2 regions of the Paraburkholderia sp. BR13439 genome follow, and region 1 is predicted to be linked to the other one. Evidence: predicted binding sites of a transcription regulator. Region 1 holds the regulator's gene; the other holds the start of a gene.
What was found. Region 1 encodes LexA, which represses DNA repair genes until DNA is damaged. Its sites were predicted from a motif close to ACTGTATNNNNATACAGT; they were not measured.
Positions count from the first base shown of each region.

Region 2: recA (recombinase RecA) is a predicted target of LexA. The motif match lies at 5,895-5,912, and genes of this name have one in related genera.

Region 1 covers NZ_JBFPKN010000002.1:536,587-545,419, reverse strand. The annotation lists gene AB3X96_RS06390 (ABC transporter permease) at 1-589, opposite strand, end outside; gene nodI (nodulation factor ABC transporter ATP-binding protein NodI) at 609-1,523, opposite strand; gene AB3X96_RS06380 (universal stress protein) at 1,863-2,330, shown strand; gene AB3X96_RS06375 (DUF2939 domain-containing protein) at 2,402-3,019, opposite strand; gene AB3X96_RS06370 (hypothetical protein) at 3,139-3,483, opposite strand; gene lexA (transcriptional repressor LexA) at 3,594-4,244, opposite strand; gene AB3X96_RS06360 (hypothetical protein) at 4,254-4,424, shown strand; gene AB3X96_RS06355 (sulfate ABC transporter substrate-binding protein) at 4,554-5,600, shown strand; gene cysT (sulfate ABC transporter permease subunit CysT) at 5,762-6,658, shown strand; gene cysW (sulfate ABC transporter permease subunit CysW) at 6,655-7,659, shown strand; gene AB3X96_RS06340 (sulfate/molybdate ABC transporter ATP-binding protein) at 7,660-8,718, shown strand.
Region 2 covers NZ_JBFPKN010000017.1:447-9,279, reverse strand. The annotation lists gene AB3X96_RS28675 (MFS transporter) at 85-1,296, shown strand; tRNA gene AB3X96_RS28670 (tRNA-Met) at 1,360-1,436, opposite strand; gene AB3X96_RS28665 (MFS transporter) at 1,523-3,181, opposite strand; gene AB3X96_RS28660 (sensor histidine kinase) at 3,411-4,949, opposite strand; gene AB3X96_RS28655 (response regulator) at 4,961-5,758, opposite strand; gene recA (recombinase RecA) at 6,014-7,090, shown strand; gene recX (recombination regulator RecX) at 7,098-7,865, shown strand; gene AB3X96_RS28640 (DUF2889 domain-containing protein) at 7,994-8,668, shown strand; partial or broken gene AB3X96_RS28635 (ATP-grasp domain-containing protein) at 8,726-8,833, shown strand, end outside.

The sequences.
Region 1 (8,833 bases):
GCGTCTGATAGAACATGAAAAAGTCGTACGACGGCGCGAGCGCCGTCACGATCATCGCGAGGCTCGCGAACGCGAGACCGGCCAGCACGATGACCGGCAGCGCGAGCAGCATCGACGGAAAACTCGCATAGCCGAGCGCGCCCGCCACCAGCATGATCGCCACACCCGACAACACCGATTTGCTGGCGGCCCACACTACCTCGCCGAGCACGATATCGCCGAGCGTGAGCGGCGTATGCATGATCGCCTCCCACGTTCGCTGCACGTGCATGCGCGAAAAGCCCGAATACATCGACTCGAAGCTCGCCGACATCATCACGCTCGACGCCACCGTGCCCGCCGCGAGGAAGGAGATATACGACACGCCGTCGACGTGCCCGACCATCAGCCCGAGCCCCAAGCCGAGACCGAACAGATAGATCATCGGATCGGCGAGGTTGCCGAACATCGACGCAATCGCGAGCTTCTTCCACACCAGATAGTTGCGGCGCCACACCGCGATCCAGTTCGTGCCATTGGCTGGGAAGGCGCCGAACGGCTCTTGTGCCGATGGCGTGCCGTCGTGGGTTTCGTAGGTGCGTGCGTCCATCAAGTGTCTCGCTGCGGGTTCAGTCCTGCATTTCGCGGCCGGTGAGCCGCAGAAACACATCTTCGAGATTCGCCGGCCGATGCAGATAGCGCAAATCCGCGCGCTGCTTCAGGCGCATATGCACGGGCTGCGCGTCGTTCACGTAACAGAACAGGGTCTCGCCGCTGATCTCGGTGCGCTCGGCGAGCGGTGCGAGTTCGTCTCGCAATGCAAACGGATCGGGACCATAGATCTCGATCACGTCGCAGCCGATCTCGGACTCGATTAGCTCGCGCGGCGCGCCTTCTGCGATCTTGCGTCCTTCCTCGATCACGCACAGTCGATGACAGAGCCGTTCGGCTTCTTCCATGAAGTGTGTGGTCAGCAGGATGGTCTTGCCGCGCGCGAGCAGCGATCTCAGTCGCTCCCAGATCAGATGGCGCGCTTGCGGGTCGAGACCGGTGGTCGGTTCGTCCATGATCAGCACGTCGGGATCGTTGATCAGCGCGCGCGCCAGCGTGAGGCGCCGCTTCATGCCGCCCGACAGTTCGCTCACGCGTGCGTCCGCCTTGTTCTCGAGGCGGGCGAATTCGAGCAGACCCGGCACCGCCGCGCGACACTGCGCGGCGCTCAGGCCGAAGTAGCGGCCGAACACGAGCAGATTTTCACGCACGGTGAAATCGGGATCGAGGTTGTCGAACTGCGGCACCACGCCCACGCGCGAGCGCGCGAGGCGCGCGCGGCCAGGGATCGGTTCGCCGCACAGGCGAATCGCGCCGGCGTCGGGCGCCGCGATGCCGAGCAGCATGCGCAGCGTCGTGGTCTTGCCGGCGCCGTTGGGGCCAAGCAGCCCGAAGCATTCGCCGGTGTTCACATGAAACGACAATCCGTCGACGACCGTTTTTTCGCCATAGTTTTTCCTGACCTGATGGAATTCGATGGGGGCTGCGGGCATGACTCGAGCGAGGCTCCAGAAGAAGACATAACGTACGCGCAAGACACACAACATACCTGCGACGCACGCATTGCGCACAGGCCGCTTATTCTAGGGTATCGGCCACTGACGCGAGAGGGTGTCCGGGAACGCGTAATGCATGTGATGCGATGCGTTCGCATAGGAAGTTTTGCGGTGCCGCAAACGTGTGCGAACACTGCTCCAGGTGGCCCAACGCTTGTGCAGACGGCTTGAGCACGCACCGACTATGCACTTAGCGTTTTCCATCCCTTGCAAGCCGAATTGCGGCGCACCATGATTGATTCAGACCGCGCTTTCCGCGCGAATGGGAGAAGACAGATGGCGAGCTACCAGAAAATCCTGTTGTGCTACGACGGCTCGCGCGAAGGCCGCAAAGCCCTGCGTTGCGGCGCCGATCTGGCGTTGGACCTGAAGGCGGAAACGCATCTGCTGTCGGTAGTAGACATGCGTTCCAGCATCGCGCAAAGCGCGGGCTTATTGACCGATGTGGCCTGCGGAAGCTTCGAAAAAACGGCCCGCGAGATTCTGCAGGAGGGCGTGAACTGGCTGACCGAGCGAGGCGTGAACGCGCAGGGGCATTTCGCATTCGGTCATCCGATCGACGAGATCGCCAATCTTGCCAACGAGTTGCACGTCGACCTCGTGGTGGTGGGACATCGCTGCCGGACCGGTTTGTCGAGGTGGTGGATGGGGGCGGGCAACACGCCGCTGCTCGACCGCGTGTCGTGCAGCATTCTGGTGGCGTGCTCGTCCGCGCAGGAGCAGCAGCAGGCGGCCGCGGCGTAATACGAACAAACCTGACACGCGGCTGGCTCCAATGGCCAGCCCGCGCATCTCCGCAGTTCACGGCTTGAACCTCACTCGTTCAGATTGATCGCCGCGAGCTTCCACGTGACCAGACCTTCGCGACGGAAGATAGCCGAATAGTTCGCGTTGCCTTCGCCGCGGCGGTACGTGACCACAAACTCGTTGAGACTCCGATAGCCGGCCGTGCTTTGACGCCCGGGCGGTGGCGCGCTTGCGTGCGTGGTGGTGTCGCCCGCGGCCGATGCGGCCGGCGCTTCTCCGCCCGCGGCTGGCGGTGCTGACGGTTGCTCTCCCGGTGTGCCGTGCGGCGGCATGCCGTTCAGTAGTGCCGCGACGCCGTCGGGTGTCGCATAGGCATCGACGAGCGGGCCGATCAGTGTCACGCCGATCACCGCGCCGATCGTGGCCATCTTGTTGCCGGCATCCGCTTCGAGCCGGCGCGTCAGCATGGCGCCCACCTGCTGCTTCAGGCTATCGCGCAGCGCAGGGAAGTCGACGTACTGATTGACGGTTTGCACGTCACGCGCGTCTGCCGCGCGTTTGAGATTGTTCACCGCGAGATATGGTGACGCGTAAATAAACCCCAGCGCGGCAATTACGATCACCACGATCAGCGTGATCAGCAGCGGCCGGGTGGCGCTGCCCTGTGTGCGTTTCGGAATGGTCATCGAATGGGACTCCACGTCAGTGATGATCTAACGTCGACCACGGCCAGGTCGAAACGATCCCATCCCACGCGTATCTCTGAACATCCGAAGTGCTTATTGCATGCGTGCTCAGAATTCGCTCAGGCTTCGAACACCGCGCCGTGCACGTTGGCTTCGTCGGCTATGCAACGATCGATCATACGGCATACGGCGTCGACCGTGCCGACCATGATCAGTCGCGACGGTCCATGATAGACCCGCACCGGAGCGCGGCGCGCGGGCTCCGCGATATTCAGCGCCGAATTCAGCGATACGCGCGCAAACGCCGGCAACGACGACGGCAGACCGCAAGCTTCGGCAGGCACGTCGAACAGCGACGGCGTGCGCGCCGCGGGCGCCTCGATCGGTGCGCAAGGCGTGAGCTTGCGCAGATGGCGCAGACGGCCGAACTGGCGAAAAGGCAGCAGGCGGGCAAGGCGTTCCATGAGTCTCTCCAGACGATGCGGCTTGAATGCGCGGCGTAATGCGGGCGTTAATGCGGGCGTTAATGCGGCTTGGTTCGGACAAACCGGCGCGAGCGTTCCGGCCACAAAGATCAGAACTCGCTGGGGCGAATCAGCCCGACCGCGATCCCTTCGAGCGCGAAATCCGCGCTGCCGGTTTCCACGAAGATGTTGTCGTAGTCGGGGTTTTCGGCGATCAGTTCGATGCCGTTCGGCCGGCGCTTCAGACGCTTGACCGTCACGTCGTCGCCAAGCCGCGCAATGATGATCTGGCCGTCTTTCGCTTCGCTGCGCTTTTGCACCGCGAGCAGGTCGCCGTCGAGAATGCCCGCGTCGCGCATCGACAGGCCGCGCACCTTCAGCAGGTAGTCGGGCTTGCTCGAGAACAGCGCCGGGTCGCACGCGTAGTGCTGCGAGATATGTTCCTGCGCGAGGATCGGGCTACCCGCCGCGACCCGGCCGATCAGCGGCAATGACAACTGCATCAGGCCCGCATGCGGCAGCGTGAACTGGTGCGGCGCATCCTCCTGCCCGGACAGCAGGCGGATGCCGCGCGACGCGCCTGCCGCGAGTTCGATCACGCCCTTGCGCGCCAGCGCGCGCAGATGCTCTTCCGCGGAATTGGCCGAGCTGAAACCGAGTTCGGCGGCAATTTCCGCGCGAGTGGGCGGAAAACCGGTGCGTTCGATCGCGCGGCGGATCAGATCGAAAACCTGCTGCTGTCGTGCGGTGAGTTTGGTCATGGCCACTGTATGTATGAACAGGTGACTGTATTTTTATACAGTATTCGGCGCATTTCAAGCTTTACTTTAAGTTCGACGCAAGGGCGCGCTGGGGCGTCGTTTATCGGCGACATGGCGACGATTTCGACGTCTGAACAGCCGGCGCGTCTGCCGTTACCACTTTTGAGCATTAAAAAATGAAGAAACATTATTTTTAATGATGAAAGCCCTTCGATAGACTGGCTTCCGGTTAGCGCTCATGTGCACGTGACCGCGACGCAAAACAACACCAGACGCTCAACAGCGGACATCACGCGGAGAAAGATTGAGATGAACCATCGGCATACGGGGCTTGCGGCTCGAACCAGAAAACTGATCACGGCGCTTGCCGTCGGCGCGGCGGGTACGCTCGGCATGTTGGGCGCAAGCGGCGTCGCGCACGCCGACACCACGCTGCTGAACGTGTCCTACGATCCGACGCGCGAGCTGTATCAGGACATCAATCAGGCATTCGGCAAAGAATGGAAGGCCAAGACCGGCGAAGCCGTCACCTTCAAGCAGTCGCACGGCGGCTCGGGCGCGCAGGCTCGCTCGGTGCTCGACGGTCTGCAGGCCGACGTCGTGACGCTCGCGCTCGCTTACGACATCGACGCCATCGCGAACAAGGGGCTCGTGGACAAGAACTGGCAGAAGCGTCTGCCGGACAACGCATCGCCGTACACGTCGACGATCGTGTTTCTGGTGCGCAAGGGCAACCCGAAGCACATCAAGGATTGGGACGATCTGGTGAAGCCGGGCGTGTCGATCGTGACGCCGAATCCGAAGACCTCGGGCGGCGCGCGCTGGAACTACCTGGCCGCGTGGGCGTACGCCGAGCATCAGCCGGGCGGCAACGACCAGAAGGCCAAGGAGTTCGTCGGCAAGCTGTACAAGAACGCCGGCGTGCTCGATTCGGGCGCGCGCGGCGCGACCACCAGCTTCGTGCAGCGCGGTATCGGCGATGTGCTGATCGCGTGGGAAAACGAGGCGTTCCTGTCGGTGAAGGAGTTCGGTCCGGACAAGTTCGAGATCGTGGTGCCGACGGTGAGCATCCTGGCCGAGCCGCCGGTCGCGGTGGTCGACAAGGTCGTCGACAAACACGGCACGCGCAAGCTAGCCGACGCGTATCTGAACTTTCTGTATAGCGAGGAAGGGCAGGAGATCGCCGCGCGCAATTTCTATCGTCCGCGTTCGAACAAGGTGCCGGCCGATCTGACCGCGAAGTTTCCGAAGCTGAAGCTGTACACGATCGACGATTCGTTCGGCGGCTGGACCAACGCGCAGAAGACCCATTTCGCGGACGGCGGCGTATTCGATTCGATTTATCAGCCGCAGTAACAACCATCGCCTGAAGCACGGGCACAGGCAACAAGGGCGCGCCCAATGGGCGCGCTTTCGGCTAACCGGGACCCGGTGGCCAGCAGGGCGGTAGTACCGCAACACCGCAACACCGCAACACGAACAACCGCGCGAGCATCAACCATGAACGAGTATCCAGCATGACCACGTTGACCTTCCGCAAGCCGAGCGCATTGCCCGGCTTTGGCCTGACACTCGGCATCACGGTGGCTTATTTGAGCCTCGTGGTGCTGATTCCATTGGCGGCGACCTTTCTGAAAACCGCGACGCTCGACTGGGACCAGTTCGTGCGCGCGGTGGCGTCGCCGCGCGTGCTCGCGTCGTATCGGCTGACGTTCTTCTCGGCGCTCGGCGGCGCGCTGATCAACGCGGTGTTCGGCTTTCTCGTCGCGTGGGTGCTGGTGCGCTACACGTTTCCGTTCAAGCGCATCGTCGATGCGGTCGTCGATCTGCCGTTCGCGCTGCCCACCTCGGTCGCGGGCATTTCGCTCGCGGCCGTGTATGCGGGAAACGGCTGGATCGGCCAGTTCCTCGCGCCGCTCGGCGTCAAGATCGCGTTCACGCCGGTCGGTGTGCTGGTCGCGCTGACGTTCATCGGCCTGCCGTTCGTCGTGCGCACGGTGCAGCCGGTGCTCGAGGAGTTCGAGCGCGAGCAGGAAGAGGCGGCCGCGTGCCTCGGCGCGTCGCGCTGGCTCACGTTTCGCCGCGTCGTGCTGCCGGCCGTGTTCCCGGCGCTCTTGACCGGCTTCGCGCTCGCCTTCGCGCGCGCGCTCGGCGAATACGGCTCGGTGATCTTCATCGCCGGCAATGTGCCGATGAAGTCGGAGATCACGTCGCTGCTGATCATCACGAAGCTCGAGCAATACGACTATGCGGGCGCGACGGCGCTTGCGGTCGTGATGCTGGTCGTGTCGTTCCTGATGCTGCTGCTGATCAATACGCTGCAGTGGTGGCTGCAGCGGCGCACGAGCCGCGGCAATGCGGGGCCGGCGCCAGTGGCCACGAGCGTCGCGGCAATCGGTGGAGGTGTGCAATGAGCCGTCTTCCGACCAACCCGGCGAGCGGTGCGCGTCGCCCCGATCCGGTCAGCGAACCGCCCGTCGTGCGCTGGCTGCTGATCGGCGTCGCGCTGCTGTTTCTCGCGCTGTTTCTGGTCGTGCCGCTCGCCGCGGTGTTCTACCAGGCGCTGAACAAGGGGCTGCGTTTTTACTTCGAAGCGCTCGCCGATCCAGATGCGCTGTCGGCGATCAAGCTCACGTTGCTCACCGCGTCGATCGCTGTGCCGCTGAACCTCGTGTTCGGCCTCGCGGCGTCGTGGTGTATCGCGAAGTTCGACTTCCGCGGCAAGGCACTGCTGACCACGCTGATCGATCTGCCGTTTTCGGTGTCGCCGGTGATCTCCGGTCTGATCTACGTGCTGATGTTCGGCGCGCAGGGCTGGTTCGGCCCGTGGCTCGAAGATCACAACGTGCAGATCATCTTCGCGGTGCCGGGCATCGTGCTCGCGACGATCTTCGTCACGTTCCCGTTCGTCGCGCGCGAACTGATTCCGCTGATGCAGGCGCAGGGCAACGACGAGGAAGAAGCCGCGCACGTGCTCGGCGCATCGGGCTGGCAGACGTTCCGTCGTGTGACGCTGCCGAACGTCAAGTGGGGCCTGCTGTACGGCGTGATTCTGTGCAATGCGCGCGCGATGGGCGAGTTCGGTGCGGTGTCGGTGGTGTCCGGCCATATTCGCGGGCAGACCGACACGATGCCGCTGCACGTCGAAATCCTCTACAACGAGTACAACTTCTCGGCCGCGTTCGCCGTGGCCTCGCTGCTCGCGCTGCTGGCACTGGTCACGTTGGGGCTCAAGCTGCTGGCCGAGCGTCATATGTCGGCGGAACTGTCGGCGGCGCGTGAGGTGCCCGCGCATGCGGGACCGGCGCCGGCCGGTGCGTCACAGGCCAATAGCGCGCAGTCCGCTTCTCGTTCGTTTTTCGTCAACGCCACGCCTGCGTCGCAGCGACATCCGCTCAAGCAAGGAGAGCTGTAAATGGGTATCACCGTTCGTAACCTGCAAAAGCGCTTCGGCGATTTCGTCGCGCTCGACAACGTGTCGCTCGACTTTCCGCCGGGCGAACTCGTCGCGCTGCTCGGGCCGTCGGGTTGCGGCAAGACGACCCTGCTGCGCGTGATCGCCGGCCTCGAATACGCGGACGGCGGCCAGGTCGAGCTGCAAGGTCAGGACGTCGCGGCGGTCGGCGCGCGCGAGCGCGAGGTGGGCTTCGTGTTCCAGCATTACGCGCTGTTCCGTCATATGACGGTGTTCGAGAACGTCGCGTTCGGCCTGCGTGTGAAGCCGCGCAAGGAACGTCCGTCGGAGAAGGTGATTCGCGAGAAGGTGCATGAACTGCTGAAGCTCGTGCAACTCGATTGGCTCGCGCAACGCTATCCGTCGGAGCTGTCCGGTGGTCAGCGGCAACGCATCGCGCTTGCGCGCGCGTTGGCCGTCGAGCCGAAGGTGCTGCTGCTCGACGAGCCGTTCGGCGCGCTCGACGCGAAGGTGCGCAAGGAACTGCGCAGCTGGCTGCGTCGCCTGCACGACGATCTGCATATCTCGACGATCTTCGTCACGCACGATCAGGAAGAGGCGCTCGAAGTGGCCGATCGCATCGTCGTGCTCAATCGCGGCCATGTCGAGCAGGTGGGCAGCCCGCAGGACGTGTATGACCATCCGCAGACGCCGTTCGTCTACGAGTTTCTCGGCGCGGCGAACCGTCTGCACGGCAACGTCGATGGGCAAGGCTTCGTCGTCGATGGCGCCGCGCTGCCGGTCGCGATCACGGCGGGTTTCAGCGGTCCGGCGTTCGCCTATGTGCGGCCGCATGACCTGCAACTGTATCCGCAGGCGGCCGGGCATCGCGACGGCATCGTCGTCGACGTGCGGCGCGTGGTGACGCTCGGCGGCTCGGTGCGCGTCGAGCTCGCCGGTCGCGCGGGCAATCTGCTCGAAGCCGAACTCGATCGCGAAACGTGGCGTGATCTGCAACTCGCGGTCGGCGACGGCGTGACCGCGGTGCCGCGCGCGCTGCGGGTGTTTCCGGCGCAGTGAGATGGCAGCGCCGCCGTGCGGCGCTCGAAGCAGGAGAGAAACGTATCGGCCGTACCGAGTGGTTCCATTTGGCATTTGGCGGCTCTAATAACTCAACTCTGGCAGAACCGGAGAC
Region 2 (8,833 bases), on a different contig from region 1:
TAAGATGTAGCGGTCGTAGCGAACTGCGCTAGCGCTCGCATGCGTCCGTGCCGTTTCGACCTGTTATTTGATGCCATCTATCGAATGCGAAACGAACCGCAAGTCAATGCCGTCCGGCAGATTCCACGCAGCGTGTGGGTTCTAGGATGTGTGAGTCTTTTCATGGACATCTCATCCGAAATCATCCACAGCCTGCTGCCGATGTTTCTGTTGGCGAGCCTTGGCGCCGGGGCCGGCGCGATTGGGCTCATCGAAGGCGTCGCGGAGGCCACGGCCCAAATCGTCAAGGTGTTTTCGGGAACGCTAAGCGACTACCTCGGCAACCGAAAGTGGCTCGCCGTAGCCGGGTATGCGCTCGGCGCGATGAGCAAGCCGCTTTTTGCCATTGCGTCGTCGGTGGGAGTCGTGGTGACGGCGCGCGTCATCGATCGTGTCGGTAAGGGCATTCGTGGTGCGCCTCGCGATGCGCTCATTGCAGATGTCACGCCGCAGCACGTGCGTGGCGCGGCCTTCGGCCTGCGCCAATCGCTCGATACGGTCGGTGCGTTTCTCGGACCGCTGCTGACGGTTCTCATCATGCTGATCTGGGCAGACAATTTTCGGCTTGCGTTCTGGCTTGCCGTCATTCCCGGGGTGCTCGCGGTCGCGCTGTTGACGTTCGGTATCACCGAGCCTGAGCACGAGCCTCGTGCCAAAAGAAGCAACCCTGTGCGGTGGCACAGTCTCAGGGACCTTGGTTTGGACTACTGGTGGGTCGTAGGGATAGGGGCTGTGTTCGCGTTGGCGCGATTCAGCGAGGCTTTTCTGGTTCTTCGTGCGATGGGCAGCGGCGTACCGATTGCGCTCGTTCCGCTGGTCATGGTGGCAATGAATGTGGTCTACGCGCTCTCCGCTTATCCGTTCGGGAAGCTCGCGGACACGATGCGTCATACGCGGCTGCTGATCGGTGGTCTGGTCGTGTTGATCGGCGCCGACCTCGTGCTGGCACACGGCAGCCACTGGAGCATGGTCGTCGTCGGGGTAGCGCTTTGGGGGCTGCACATGGGGATGACGCAAGGCCTGCTCGCCACGATGGTCGCGCACACCGCGCCAGCGCATTTGCGTGGGACTGCGTTTGGTTTCTTCAATCTGCTGAGCGGCATCGTGACGCTGGTTTCGAGCGTGATCGCAGGTCAGTTGTGGGAACGTGGGGGTGCAGCCATGACGTTTTATGCGGGTGCAGCCTTCGGGCTGATGACCGTCGTGGCGCTTCTCTTTCACCCGACACCGGCCGGATCGGGTAACGACCTGACTTGACGTGGCAGCGGTGAAAAACAAAAAAGCCGCTGTCCTTGTGGGGCAGCGGCTTTTTCTTGATGCTGGTGGCGAATCAGGGACTCGAACCCCGGACCTGCGGATTATGATTCCGTCGCTCTAACCGACTGAGCTAATTCGCCGAAAGAAGCGAGATTATGCTGGGGCAACCGGAGGCTGTCAACCCCCGGCGCGCATCTTTTTCAGATAGCCCAGACTGGCGGTCCGCTCAATCTTTTGCGTAGATATCCGAGTCCTTGGTTTCGCGCACGAACAGCATGCCGATCACGAAGGTGATCACCGCGATGATGATCGGATACCAGAGCCCCGAGTAGATGTTGCCCCGCGCCGCGACGATCGCGAACGCGGTCGCCGGCAGGAAGCCGCCGAACCAGCCATTGCCGATGTGATACGGCAGCGACATCGACGTATAACGGATGCGCGTCGGGAACATCTCGACCAGCATCGCCGCGATCGGACCGTAGACCATCGTTACGTAGATCACGAGGATCGTCAGGACCACGATGCTCATCGGCCAGTTGATCTGAGCCGGATCGGCCTTCGGCGGGTAGCCGGCGGCCTTCAGCGTCGCGGCGAGCGTCTTCTCGAAGGCCTTGGCTTGCTCCTTCGCATCCGGGGCGCGGCCGTCGAACGTGTTGACGACCGTATCACCCACGCGGATCTGCGCGATCGTGCCGGCCGGCGCCGCGACGTTGTCGTAGTTCAGGCCGGCTCGCGACAGCGCGCCCTTCGCGATATCGCAGGAGGTCACGAACTTAGCCGTGCCCACCGGGTTGAACTGGAACGAGCACTCGCCCGGATCGGCGATCACGACGATCGGCGACTTCGCGGTCGCGGCTTCGAGCGCCGGGTTCGTGTAGTGCGTGAGCGCCTTGAACAGCGGGAAGTACGTCAGCGCGGCGATCAGCAGCCCGGCCATGATGATCGGCTTGCGGCCGATGCGATCCGACAGCGAGCCGAAGAATAGGAAGAACGGCGTGCCGATCAGCAGCGCGAGCGCGATCATGATGTTGGCACTCGTGCCGTCGACCTTCAGCGTCTGCGTGAGGAAGAACAGCGTGTAGAACTGGCCCGTGTACCACACGACAGCCTGGCCGGCCGTCAGGCCGAGCAGCGCGAGAATCACGACCTTCAGGTTCTTCCACTGGCCGAACGCTTCGGAGAGCGGGGCCTTCGAGGTCTTGCCCTCGGCCTTGATGCGCTCGAACACCGGCGACTCGTGCAGTTGCAGACGAATCCACACCGACACCGCGAGCAGCAGGATCGACACGACGAACGGAATGCGCCAGCCCCAGGCGCCGAACGAGTCTTCGCCCATGAAAGTGCGCACGCCGAGGATCACGAGCAGCGACAGGAACAGGCCGAGCGTCGCGGTGGTCTGGATCCAGGCGGTGTAGAAGCCGCGGCGGTTCGCCGGCGCGTGTTCGGCCACGTAGGTCGCGGCGCCGCCGTACTCGCCGCCGAGCGCGAGACCCTGCAGCAGACGCATCGCGATGAAGATCACCGGCGAAGCAATGCCGATCGCGGCATAGCCCGGCAGGAAGCCGACGAGGAACGTCGACAGGCCCATGATGATGATCGTGATCAGGAACGTGTACTTGCGCCCGACCATGTCGCCGAGCCGCCCGAATACGATCGCGCCGAACGGCCGCACCGCGAAGCCCGCGGCGAAGCTGAGCAGCGTGAAAATGAACGCCGCGGTCGGATTGACGCCGGAAAAGAAGCTCTTGCTGATGAAGGCCGCAAGCGAGCCGGCCAGATAAAAGTCGTACCACTCGAAAACCGTACCCAGCGACGATGCGAAGATCACCCGCTTCTCATCGCGCGTCATCGGCGCGTGCGAGAGTTGCCCGCCAACGGTAGCCATATGTCGTCTCCAATATTGATATACACACGGATCGCCAGCGCAGGCGTCCCCGTGCAACCGATTATTGGAGTGGAAACTTACGGCGTTCTGACTCGACGCCAAAACCTGGGGTAGTCCGGTAAGCCGGCGAACAGGCGATCAATTTCGGTCAATCTGCGGCGATATTTGCGCAATCCGCGCTGAAATATCTCAAAAACACGCTGACGATCAAGCTGACAATGCGGCCGTGTTAGGGTAAGTCCCGCCCCCGTTCGAGCACCTGCAAGCTGACACGCACCAGGGTGCCGGCGAGTCGCGGCGACTCCTGGTAGACGTTGTCGTCGATGGCGAGCTCGCCGCCGTGCATCGCCGCGATCTCGCGCACGATCGCGAGACCGAGGCCGCTGCCGTCGCCCTCGCGGCCCAGAATCCGGTAGAAGCGCTCGACCACGCGCGAGCGCTCGCTGGCCGGAATGCCGAGCCCGGTGTCCTCGACTTCCAGATGCACGAGCCGCGCCGGGGCGTCGTGGCGCACGCGCACGGTGATGCGGCCGCCCGCCGGCGTATACCGGATCGCGTTGTCGATCAGATTCGACAGCATTTCACGCAGCATCACCGGATTGCCAGCGACTTCGACCGGCTCGTCGGGTGCTTCGTAGCCGAGGTCCATCTGCTTTGCGAGCGCGGCCTGCACCCATTCGCGCACCGCGCTGCGGGCGAGTTCGCCGAGTTCGACCGGCGTGAAGATCTGCCCCGACCGACGGTTCTCCGCGCGCGCGAGCGCGAGCAGCTGGGTGACGAGCCGCGCGGCGTGCTCGGAACTGGTCGCGATCTGTTCGAGCGAGCGATGCACCTCGGCCGACGCGTTCTGGCGCAGCGCAAGCTCGGCCTGCGTGCGCAGGCCGGCGAGCGGCGTTTTCATCTGATGCGCGGCGTCGGCTATGAAGCGCTTTTGCAGCTCCATGTTCTGTTCGAGGCGCGTGAGCAGATCGTTGAACGACGTGACGAGCGGCTCGATTTCAGGCGGCGCGCGGCGCGCTTCGAGCGGTGACAGATCGTCCGGCCGGCGCGCGCGGATATGCGCCTGCAGCGCATGCAGCGGTTCCAGCCCGCGCGACAGCCCGAACCACACGAGCAGGATCGCGAGCGGCAGGATCACGAACTGCGGCAGGATCACGCCCTTGATGATGTCGTTGGCGAGCTGGCTGCGCTTGTCTAGCGTTTCGGCGACCTGCACCAGCACGGGCTGCGCGCCCGGCGTCTGCGGAAACTCGACGGTCGTATACGCGACGCGGATGTCATTGCCGCGCAGCACGTCGTCGCGGAATTCGACGAGGCCCGGTGGCGGGCGGTCCTCCTCGTGCGGCAGCGGCATGTCGCGCTCGCCGGCCACCAGCTCGCCGCGCGTGCCGAGCACCTGAAAGAACACGCTGTCGACGTTGTCGGCGCGCAGGAAATCGCGCGTCGACTCGGGCAGCGACAGCTCCGCGACGCCGTTGACCGGATGGATCTGGCGCGCGAGCACATAGGCGTCGGTTTCGAGCGCGCGGTCGAATGGGCCGTTCGCGATCGACTTCGCGACCAGATAGGTGACCGCGAGGCTCATCGGCCACAGCAGCAGCAGCGGCGCGAGCATCCAGTCGAGAATCTCGCCGAACAGGGAGCGCGGACGCGCTTCGGCGGCGGCTTCGGTTTCGTCGGGCGGGGCGAACGGGTTGGCGTAGCGCGCGTCGCGCGCCTCGTCGAGGTCCGCCGCGTGCGCCGTGGCGCGATCAGCGCGTGCGGACATCGCTGGCCTCTCTATTTGTAGTGATGGCTCGCCGGCATCGCGGCGGACGACGGCGCGGTGGATGGTGGTGCTGCTTGTGCCGCTTGTGCTGTTTGCGGCTCGGAGCCGGCAGCGGCGGCGGGCGCGCTCGCATTCGCTGGCGGCGCCGCTTTTTCGAGGCAGTAGCCGAGCCCGCGCACGGTGATGATGCGCACGCCGCTCGGCTCGATCTTCTTGCGCAGCCGGTGCACGTAGACTTCGATCGCGTTGTTGCTGACTTCCTCGCCCCATTCGCACAGATGGTCGACCAGTTGCTCTTTCGAGACCAGCCGGCCGATCCGTTGCAGCAGCACTTCGAGCAGACCGAGCTCGCGCGCGGACAGATCGATCACCTGGTCGTTGACATAGGCGATGCGGCCCACCTGATCGAACGACAGTGAGCCATGCCGCACGACGGTCGGGCCGCCGCCGGCGCCGCGCCGCGTCAGCGCGCGCACGCGGGCTTCGAGTTCGTTCAGCGCGAAGGGCTTGGCCATGTAATCGTCGGCGCCGAGGTCGAGGCCTTTGACGCGTTCGTCCACACTGTCTGCGGCGGTCAGGATCAGCACAGGCAGGTTCGAATTGCGCGCGCGCAGGCGGCGCAGCACCTCGAGCCCGGACATGCGCGGCAGGCCCAGATCGAGGATCAATAGGTCGAACGTCTGCATTGACAACGCGGTATCGGCTTCTACGCCGCTTTTGACGTGATCGACCGCATAGGCCGATTGGCGGAGTGATCGAACCAGACCGTCCGCGAGTATGCTGTCGTCTTCGGCAATCAGAATTCGCATGGTGCGCCAGCCTGGCTTTGCCGGCACCGTGGGGCTTGCCCCGGCGCGCAGCGGTCTCCGAACATTATTGTGGGTAGTGGGGGGTGACGCGACAGTAAAAATGCGCGTTCGCATCATAATCGCGCTTGCCAAAACCACTGTTTTTTTATACAGTGTCTGCGTTTCGTGTGATGTCCTGCAGGCTCCGCTCAATTCGAGTGAAACCACGGGTGCACACCTGCCTCAGACGCCGTTCATCATAGCAAAGGACGATTCATGGAAGAAAGCAAGAAAGGCTCGGCTGGACTGACTGCTGAAAAGAGCAAGGCTCTCGCCGCCGCGCTCGCGCAGATCGAAAAGCAGTTCGGCAAAGGGTCGGTCATGCGGCTCGGCGCAGGTGAGGCAGTCGAAGACATCCAGGTGGTCTCCACCGGATCGCTCGGCCTCGACATCGCACTGGGCGTCGGCGGTTTGCCGCGCGGCCGCGTGGTTGAAATCTACGGTCCGGAATCGTCCGGTAAAACCACGCTGACGCTGCAGGTCATCGCCGAAATGCAGAAGCTCGGCGGCACCGCGGCGTTCATCGACGCGGAACACGCGCTGGACATTCAATATGCGGGCAAGCTTGGCGTGAACGTCGCCGACCTGCTGGTCTCGCAGCCGGACACCGGCGAGCAGGCGCTCGAAATCGCCGACGCGCTGGTGCGCTCGGGCTCGATCGACATGATCGTGATCGACTCGGTGGCGGCGCTGGTGCCGAAGGCGGAAATCGAAGGCGAAATGGGCGACTCGCTGCCGGGTCTGCAGGCGCGTCTGATGTCGCAGGCACTGCGCAAGCTGACCGGCACGATCAAGCGCACGAACTGCCTCGTGATCTTCATCAACCAGATCCGCATGAAGATCGGCGTGATGTTCGGCAACCCGGAAACCACCACGGGCGGTAACGCGCTGAAGTTCTACGCGTCGGTGCGTCTGGACATTCGCCGCATCGGTTCGATCAAGAAGAACGACGAAGTGATCGGCAACGAAACGCGCGTGAAGGTCGTCAAGAACAAGGTGTCGCCGCCGTTCCGCGAAGCGATCTTCGACATCCTGTACGGCGAGGGCATCTCGCGTCAGGGCGAAATCATCGACCTCGGCGTGCAGGCGAAGATCGTCGACAAGGCTGGCGCATGGTACAGCTACAACGGCGAGCGGATCGGTCAGGGCAAGGACAACGCGCGTGAATTCCTGCGCGAAAATCCGGACATCGCTCGCGAAATCGAAAACCGTATCCGCGAATCGCTGGGCGTCACCGCGATGGCGGACGGCGTGACTGGCGCGGACGCTGAAGTCGCGGACGAAGAAGAGTAAGCATCACGTGATACGCAAAGGCCGGCCGCTGTCCGGTTCCGACTCTGGACGCTATCCGGACGGCCCGCGCGACACGGCGGATGGATCGCCAGATTCCGGCGATCCATTCGATCCGTTCGAATCGTTCGACGCACACGACCGCGCCGCAGGCCGCGGGCCGCAGCGTACACGGTCTGCATCCCCTGCAGCATCGTCCAGCCCGGATTTCTCCGGGCGCGATTCCCGCCCCCCCTCCGAAGTCACCTACAGCCGTTCGCGTCGCCAGGCCGACGAAGTGAAGCCGGGGCAGGCCGACCAAGACGACAGCAGAAAATCCCAACGCCCAGCCCGTTCGCTGAAAGCACGGGCGCTCGGCTATCTGTCGCGCCGCGAATATAGCCGCGCCGAACTCGCGCGCAAGCTGAAGCCCTACGTCGAGGAAACCGATTCGCTCGACACGGTGCTTGACTCGCTGGAAGCCGAAAACTGGCTATCGGACTCGCGCTTCGCGGAAAGTCTGGTTCACCGGCGCGCATCGCGGCTTGGCACGAGCCGCATTCTCGGTGAACTGAAGCAGCACGCGCTGAACCCGGCGGTCGTCGAAGAGGCGAGTGCGCAATTGCGTGAAACCGAACTCGCGCGCGCCCAGGCGGTCTGGCTCAAGAAGTTCGGCCAGCTGCCACAAACGCCGGCGGAGCGCGCGAAGCAGGCGCGCTTCCTGGCGTCGCGCGGCTTCTCCGGTGCGACGATCGGCAAGATCCTGAAGGGTATCGACGACATCTGGGACGGCGACTAGCACGTCAGCCCTGACGGCTGTCGATTACCGCGCCGTAACCCGGCGCGAGGCCGTGCGCAATCGGGGCTGTCCCAAATACCCGTTATGCTAAAATCCAGAGGTTTTCCAATCCGGCCTTTCCTTCCCGCATGTCGCTCTCCCCGCCAGTGTCCCGTCAGTTGCGCCATCGTCGCGCAATCAGAGCGGAAGCTTACGAGCGAGCCGATGGCCTGTGGGATGTGGAAGCGTGCCTGACCGACGAAAAGCCTCGCGATGTGGCGCTTCCGTCGGGAATCCGGCCCAATGGTCAGCCGATCCATGAACTCTGGCTTCGCATCACCATCGATCGCAAGCTCAACGTCGTCGACGCCGAGGCGTCGTCCGACTGGGTGCCCTATCCAGGGTTATGCCAGGCCAGCAATCCCGCCTACCGTGCCCTCATCGGGCTCAATCTGTTCCACAACTTCCGTCGCGATGCTGCCCGTTTGCTGGCCGGCACGGCCGGTTGCACGCATCTCACCGAGCTGTGCGCGATGCTGCCGACCGCCGCGATCCAGGCGTTCGCCGGCGAAGTGTGGAACACCGATGAAGGCACGCCGGGCGCGAACGCGGGTTCGGGAGACGAATCGTCTAACGGCACAGGCGAGCATTCCAACGACAAGCCGCCATTCCAGCTGGGACGCTGCCATGCGCTGCGTTTCGACGGCGAGGCGGTGAAACAGTTTTATCCGCGCTGGTATGGCCACGCACCGCGTCCGGCGGAACGCGCGGCCTCGTCGGACGACGCGGCGGCCCGCGCACGAAGCGGCGACGCATCGGCCTGAACGGCGGCAAAACGGAATCGAAGTTCTATCCAACTCTCAGACTGAAGGGAATCACGCATGAAGATTCACGAGTACCAGGGTAAGGAAATCCTGCGGAAATTCGGCGTCGCGGTACCGCGCGGCAAGCCGGTCTTCTCGGTGGACGATGCGGTCAAGGCCGCTGAA